Corallococcus caeni: one gene and its partner. The protein of the gene in region 2 interacts with the protein of the main gene of each other region in a pairwise test. Links are inferred from orthologs where the notes say so. Each region holds a gene or a part of one and is shown on either strand. Other genes may lie near its edges.

Evidence for each region.
Region 1: the proteins of priA (region 2) and AABA78_RS21610 interact in binary tests that used the Escherichia coli proteins (3 or more experiments, as listed by UniProt). The link is inferred for Corallococcus caeni from one-to-one orthologs.

The regions. Positions count from the first base shown.
Region 1 is NZ_BTTW01000005.1:54,293-57,358, forward strand. Bases 1-2,758 are described here. They hold AABA78_RS21610 (single-stranded DNA-binding protein), read right to left. Parts: upstream 1,760-2,758; coding sequence 1,241-1,759; downstream 1-1,240. Other genes in these bases: AABA78_RS21600 (Hsp33 family molecular chaperone HslO), read right to left, coding at 1-171; AABA78_RS21605 (succinate dehydrogenase/fumarate reductase transmembrane subunit), read left to right, coding at 444-1,127; dacB (D-alanyl-D-alanine carboxypeptidase/D-alanyl-D-alanine endopeptidase), read right to left, coding at 2,012-2,758. Also shown: more of dacB, read right to left, coding at 2,759-3,066. UniProt on the Escherichia coli protein: Plays an important role in DNA replication, recombination and repair. Binds to ssDNA and to an array of partner proteins to recruit them to their sites of action during DNA metabolism. Acts as a sliding platform that migrates on DNA via reptation.
Region 2 is NZ_BTTW01000006.1:60,619-64,014, reverse strand. The notes cover bases 89-3,176. They hold priA (replication restart helicase PriA), read right to left. Parts: upstream 2,786-3,176; coding sequence 392-2,785; downstream 89-391. Other genes in these bases: AABA78_RS24545 (glutathione S-transferase family protein), read right to left, coding at 2,970-3,176; AABA78_RS24555 (response regulator receiver protein), read right to left, coding at 89-375. Outside these bases: more of AABA78_RS24555, read right to left, coding at 1-88; more of AABA78_RS24545, read right to left, coding at 3,177-3,396.

The DNA of each region.
Region 1 (3,066 bases), on a different replicon or contig from region 2:
GCGGAGCGCGCCCATGAGGGCGGCGGCGGTGAGGCCCTGGGACAGGAGGGCGGCGGAGGCCGGCATGCTCTGGTGCGCGGCGCGGGCCTGGCGGGACAGGGCCCCGGTGGTGGCGAGGACGAGGCGCAGGTCCGACGCCTTCAACAATCCACTGACGAGCTCATCGGGCATAGGGCTGGTTAGCGTGCCCCACCCGTTCGCGCCCGCCAACGGAAGAGGGACGGGGACGGGACGCCCGCCTGGCGGCCAGCAGTCAGGGCGGGGGGCTGGCATCGCCCGGGCTTATGAGTCGGTGTCTTGCGGCTGGCACGGACGGATACGGAAGAAATCCAGCCAGCGTGACGGAACGGCTATAAACCGCCTGTTGGCCGTAGCACCCAGGCCCTGACTTGGGCTCGCGGGGGTCCTCACCCCACCCGTCCGCGCGCCCCGCTGGAGACTCGATGAGCACCCAAGCCACCGCCGAAGCCATCACCGACCGGACGCCCCTCTTGAAGTCGCGGCTGGGTTCGTTCCTCGCCGTGGTGCCCCTGAGCATCTGGGTCATCAACCATCTGTGGGACAACCTGTCCGCCTTCTACGGCGCGACGGCGTGGGAAAAGTCGGTGACGGAGTACGCGAACCCGTTCGCCCAGGCGTTCACGTTCATCATCGTCATGCTGCCGCTGCTCATCCACACGGCGTGGGGGCTGGTGCGCATCTTCAGCATGAAGCCCAACAACCTCGCCTACAACAACTACGGCAACCTCAAGTACATCGTGCAGCGCGTGGCCGGCCTGGGCGTGCTCGCGTTCCTGGGCGCGCACATCTGGCTGGCGTTCCTGCACCCGCGCCTGGTGGAGGGCCACGCGGAGCCCTTCATGGATATCGCGCGGGAGATGCACTACCACGGCCCCACGCTGATGGTTTACCTGCTGGGCACGCTGGGCACCGCGTACCACCTGGCCAACGGCCTGCAGACCTTCGGCATGGGCTGGGGCATCCTCGCGAGCGACCGCTCCATGCGCCGCTTCGAGCCCGTCTCCATCCTCATCTTCCTCCTCCTGCTGGCCATGTCCTGGGGCGCCATCTACGCCCTCTACACGGCGGGCGCGGCGTACGGCCCGGCGGGCCTGGACGTCGGCTGAAGCAGGCCGCGAGGCCGGGGCGCTTCAACCGAAGCGCCCCCTGAAAACACGACCGGCCGCCCCTGACATCCAGGAGCGGCCGGTTCGCTTTTCAAGGGCAGAGGCCCCAGGCGTCAGAACGGGATGTCTTCGTCCGCCGCGCCGCCGTGGCCGCCACCGCCCATGCCGCCACCGTCGTCCATGCCCATGGGAGGCGGCTGGCCGTAGTCGTCACGCCCCTGGGAGTAGCCGCCGTTGCCCTGCTGCTGCCGGCGCCCACCGCCATTGCTCGCGCCGCCGCTGTAGCCCTCACCGGCGTCACGGCCGCCGAGGAAGGTGACGGAGGTGGCGACGACCTCGGTGGTGTAGTTCTTCTTGTTCTCCTTATCCATCCACTCGCGCGTCTGCAGACGGCCTTCGACGAAGCACTGCCGCCCCTTCTTGAGGTACTCGCCGCACAGCTCCGCGAGCTTTCCCCAGACGACGATGCGGTGCCACTCGGTGCGCTCCTGCTTCTGGCCGTTCTTGTCGTTCCAGCTCTCGCTCGTCGCGATGCGGAAGTTCGCCACGGCCTGACCGCCCGGGGTGAAGCGCACCTCGGGGTCCGCCCCGAGATTGCCGATGAGAATGACCTTGTTCACGCCTCCAGCCATGTTTCCTCCCGATACCTGACCCACCGACGGGTCAGGTGCACCCTGCGAGGCCACACGCCCCGACAGGTCCTTCAGCCCATAGCATCCACCACTGACATTCCCCCGGCCACAAAACGGCCAGGGCCAGTGGGGACGCACGCCTGCCTGCTCCCCGGGCGGGAGGCGCCAGGGATTCCAGGGACTTGGGAATGATGGGGGGGAACCCCCCGCCCGGACGCGGGGCGTCCGGGCGGCGGTGCGGCGTGAAGCGGACTACCCGCCCGGGCGGAGGACGCCGGAGGCGGGGACGACGTTGGGCGTGGCGGACGCGGGCGCGACCACCTGGACGGGCTGGGCGCGCTGGGAGGTCCGGGCCTCGGCCGTCTTGGTGGTGAGGGTGGAGTCCAGCCCCTTGGCGAAGGCGACGAGCTGCGCATCCGTCCCGCCGGAGCCCAGCTTGCGCAGGGACTTCCAGAACGGGTGCGTGGTGTCACCGGCCTTCACCAGGCCCTGGGCCAGCAGCGGCACGGTCGCGTCGCGCTCGGCGGGGCTCGCGGCGCGCAGGGTGGCCACCAGCTCCTCGGGGGCCGTGCGGGCCACTTCGCCCAGGCCGTCCACCAGCTCCTCCTGCGCCTGCGCATCACGGGCGACGTCCGCCGCGCGGCACAGCTCCAGCACGCGGGCCAGGGCCTCCGTGTTCCCGCCGGACGCCAGCTCCACCATGCTGCTCACGCCGGGCACGCCCACCGACAGGGCGTGGGCCACCTGACGCAGGCGGCCGTAGACGTCATCCGTGGCGGAGTAGCTGTCCAGGAGCGTGCGCGTGCCCAGGTAGTCGTGCGGGTTGGACTGGTAGAGGCTCTCCGCCAGCACGGCGCGCACGGCGGGGTCGCGCTCGCTGCGCCACGCGGTGCGCAGGAAGCCGATGTTGCGTTGGTCCCGCTGCTTGCCCAGCTCCAGGTAGGTCTTCACGCGGTTGGCGATGTCCGGCAGGCCGGACTGGGGCTTCTGGCCTTCATTGAGGGAGGCCAGCGCGTTGCCCGGCCCCAGCGTGGAGCCGGTGGCGGCGACAGCGGCGCCCAGCGCGTCCATGCCCGCGACGACGGGACCGGCGCGGCCCGCGTAGTCGTTGACCATGATGGAGAAGGAGAACTTCTCCCCGCCCGCGGACTGCACGTAGCCGCTGAGCGCGGAGACGCCCTCCAGGGTGCCCGTCTTGGCGCGCAGCCGGCCCACGGCGTCCGTGCCGTCGAAGCGGTACTTGAGCGTGCCGTCCTTGCCGGCGATGCCCAGCGAGGACAGGTACTCCGGGGCCAGCGGGAAGCGCT
Region 2 (3,396 bases):
GTTCTCCACCACGCGCCAGCCGTCCGCCTCCGCCGGTGCGCGGATCAACGTGTCCACCAGCGTCACGAAGCTGGGGCCGTCCAGGGGCAGCGGCGCCACCGGCGCGCTGAAGCCCTCGATGGCCTCGCTCAGCAACAGCACCCGGGCCTTGTGGCCCTCCGGGTGCTGCACCAGCTCCTCCAGCACCACGCGCCCTCGGCCGCTCTCCACGCCCGGCGCGAGCACGATGAGCTCCGGCAGGTGATGCCCGAAGGCGATGAGCGCGTCCGCGGCGGAGGTGGCGAGGATGACCTCGTGCCCTTCGCGGGACAGCAGTCGCCGGACGGCGGCGATGGTGGCGATGTCGTCGTGTACGAGGAGGACCGAGGCGCCCATGGGGGAGCCGGGGAGTCTACAGCATGGCCCCGGGATCCACGTCGATGACGACCTTCACCCCGTTGGGCACATCCGGCAACGCCGCCTCCAGGCGGGCGAGCAATGGGGCGAGCGCAGAATGCGTCGGCGCCTTCAGGAGCAGCTGCCAGCGCGTCTTGCCCCGGATTCGGGCAATCGGCGCCAGGGCGGGCCCCAAAAGGCGCACCCCCGCCGAGGCCGGCGGCATGTGCCGCCCGACCAGGTTTCCCAGGAAGCGCGCCACGCCCGCCGTCTGCTCGGGGTGCTCGCCCTCCAGCCGGACGGCCGCCATGCGCGCGAAGGGCGGATAGGCCAGCGCCTTGCGCCACTCCAGCTCCTGCTTGGAGAACCCGTCGAAGTCGTGCGCCAGCACCCGCTTCACCGGCTCCGCGTCCGGGTTGTAGGTCTGCACCAGCACCCGGCCCGGGTCCTTGCCGCGCCCCGCGCGCCCCGCCACCTGGGTCAACAGGTGGAAGGTCCGCTCGGCGGCTCGGAAATCGGGAATCGCCAGGGACGTGTCCGCCATCACCACGCACACCAGCGTCACGCCCGGGAAGTCGTGCCCCTTGGCCACCATCTGCGTGCCCACCAGCACGTCCAGCTCCCGCCGCGCGAACGAGGCCAGCAGCTCCGTCAGCTTCTCCGCGCTCGTCGCGGAGTCACGGTCCAACCGCGCCACGCGGGCGTGCGGCATCTTCTCCAGGACCTCCGCCTCCACGCGCTCCGTGCCGATGCCCAGCTTGAGCAACGGGCCCGTGCACTCGCGGCAGGCGTTCGGCACCGGGAACGCCACGCCGCAGTAATGGCACACCACCCGGTTCTGGGAGCGGTGGTGCGTCATGCACACGTCGCAGTCGTGGCACTTGAGCGACAGGCCGCACACCTCGCACAAGAGGATGGTGCTGTGGCCGCGGCGGTTGAGGAACAGGATGACCTGCTGCCCCTTGGCCACCGTCTCCTCCATGGCCTGGAGCATCTGCGGGCTCAGGATGGGCGCCTCTTCCGTCACCTGCCCCTCGCGCGGACGCTCCACGCGCAGGTCCACCAGGTTGATGGTGGGCATGGGCCGGTCATCCACGCGGTTCTTCAGCTCGACGAGCTTGTAGCGGCCGGAGCGCGTGTTCTGGAGCGTCTCCAGGGACGGCGTGGCCGAGCCCAGCACCACCACCGCGCCGGCCTGCTTGCCGCGCACCACCGCCAGGTCGCGCGCCTGGTAGCGCAGCTTCTCGTCCTGCTTGAAGGACGGGTCGTGCTCCTCGTCCACGACGATGAGCCCCAGGTGCTCCACCGGCGCGAACACCGCCGAGCGCACGCCCACGGCGATCTTCACCGTGCCCTTGCGCAGGGCCTGCCAGTGGAACAGCCGCTCGCGGTCCTTCAGCCCCGAGTGCAGCACCGCCACGTCGCCGCCGAAGCGGCTGCGGAAGCGCCCCACCAGCTGCGGCGTCAGCGCGATTTCGGGCACCAGCACCAGGCTGCCCAGGCCGCGCGCGAGCGTGTGCTCCACCGCGCGCAGGTACACCTCCGTCTTGCCGCTGCCGGTGACGCCGTGCAGGAGGTACGGCTGGAAGCCGCCCGCGTCGACGGCGCCCTGGAGCTCCTTCACCGCCAGGGCCTGCTCCGGGGTGAGCCGGTCCGGGCGGTTCTGCACCAGCCCCTCGCGCACGCCGGCCTGGAGCGTCACCTCCACCCACTTCACGAACTTGCGCGTCGCCAGCTTCTTCAGCGTCTCGCGAGCGCCGGGGATGGCGTGCGTCACCTCGTCCAGCGGCGCGCGGCCCCCCACCGCCAGGAGGTACTGGAGCACGGCGGCCTGCGCCGGGGCGCGGGCCAGCTGAGGGGGCACCTCCGTGACGAGCGCCTCCACGAAGAACTGGATGTCCGGCTTCGCTTCCTTCTCATCCACCGCGGTGGAGAGGCCCGGCGGCAGCGCGCCGCGGATGACCTCGCCCAGCGGATAGCGGTAGTGCTCGGCGGTGAAGCGCAGGAGCGCGATGAGGTCCTTGGGCAGGGACGGCGAGTCCTCCAGCACGCGCTGGATGGGCTTGAGCCGCACGCCGCCCTCCACCGGCGCGTTCGCGGGCCCCAGGTAGAAGCCCAGCGCCATGCCCCGGCCGAAGGGCACCAGCACGCGCTGCCCCGGGGCGAGCTTGTCCCCGAGTGCCTCCGGCACCAGGTAGGTGAACTCCCCGCGCACGGGACGGCCCACGGCGACGGACGCAAGTTGGGCAGGGGTGGCGCTCACGACGGGGCGCACTGTAGCGGTGTGCTCCCGCTGCGACAGTTCCCGTCCCACTTCCGTACGCCGCGTCCGCAGGGGAATGGAACCGCGAGAGGAGGTCTCTGCCGGTCCCTGCGGAAAACCACCCAGCGCGAAGTGCTCTTGCTCCATGACCGCCCTCTTGCCGCCAGTGCCCCACCCCGCCCGTCCTGCACCCGGGATCCACTGTGCCCCGAGCGTCTGACATCCCCGGGCCCCGGAAGCACGAAGGGCCCCTCCCGTCCCTGGAAAACCAGGGTGCGGAAGAGGCCCGGGTGACTGTGAACGGCGCGGAAGGAAGGAAGCGTGCGGGCGGCTACTTGCCGAAGGCCTTCTTCACGGACGGGCGGTTGGACACGCGGTCCCACCAGGCCATCACGTTCTTGTGCGGGGCGACGAGGTCCTTCTCGCCCATCATGAAGAGGTACTCCATGTACGGCGCCCAGACGACCTCCGCGAGCGTGAAGTCATTGCCCGCGAGGAACGGCCGGTTCGCCAGCGCCGCGTCGATGACCTCCAGCGGACGCTTCACGCCCTCGCGGCCCAGGGCGATGTTCTGCTCGTTGTTGGTGCCCCGGAAGCGCTCCATGACGATCTTCATGGCCGGGCCGGAGAAGTAGGACTGCTCCACGCCCATGAACTGCTCCATCAGCGCGTAGGCCTTGGGGTCCGCGGGCGTCAGCGACGTGCCCGGCAGGGTGCGGTCCAGGAAGCGGCTGATGGCGCGCGACTCGTACATGATG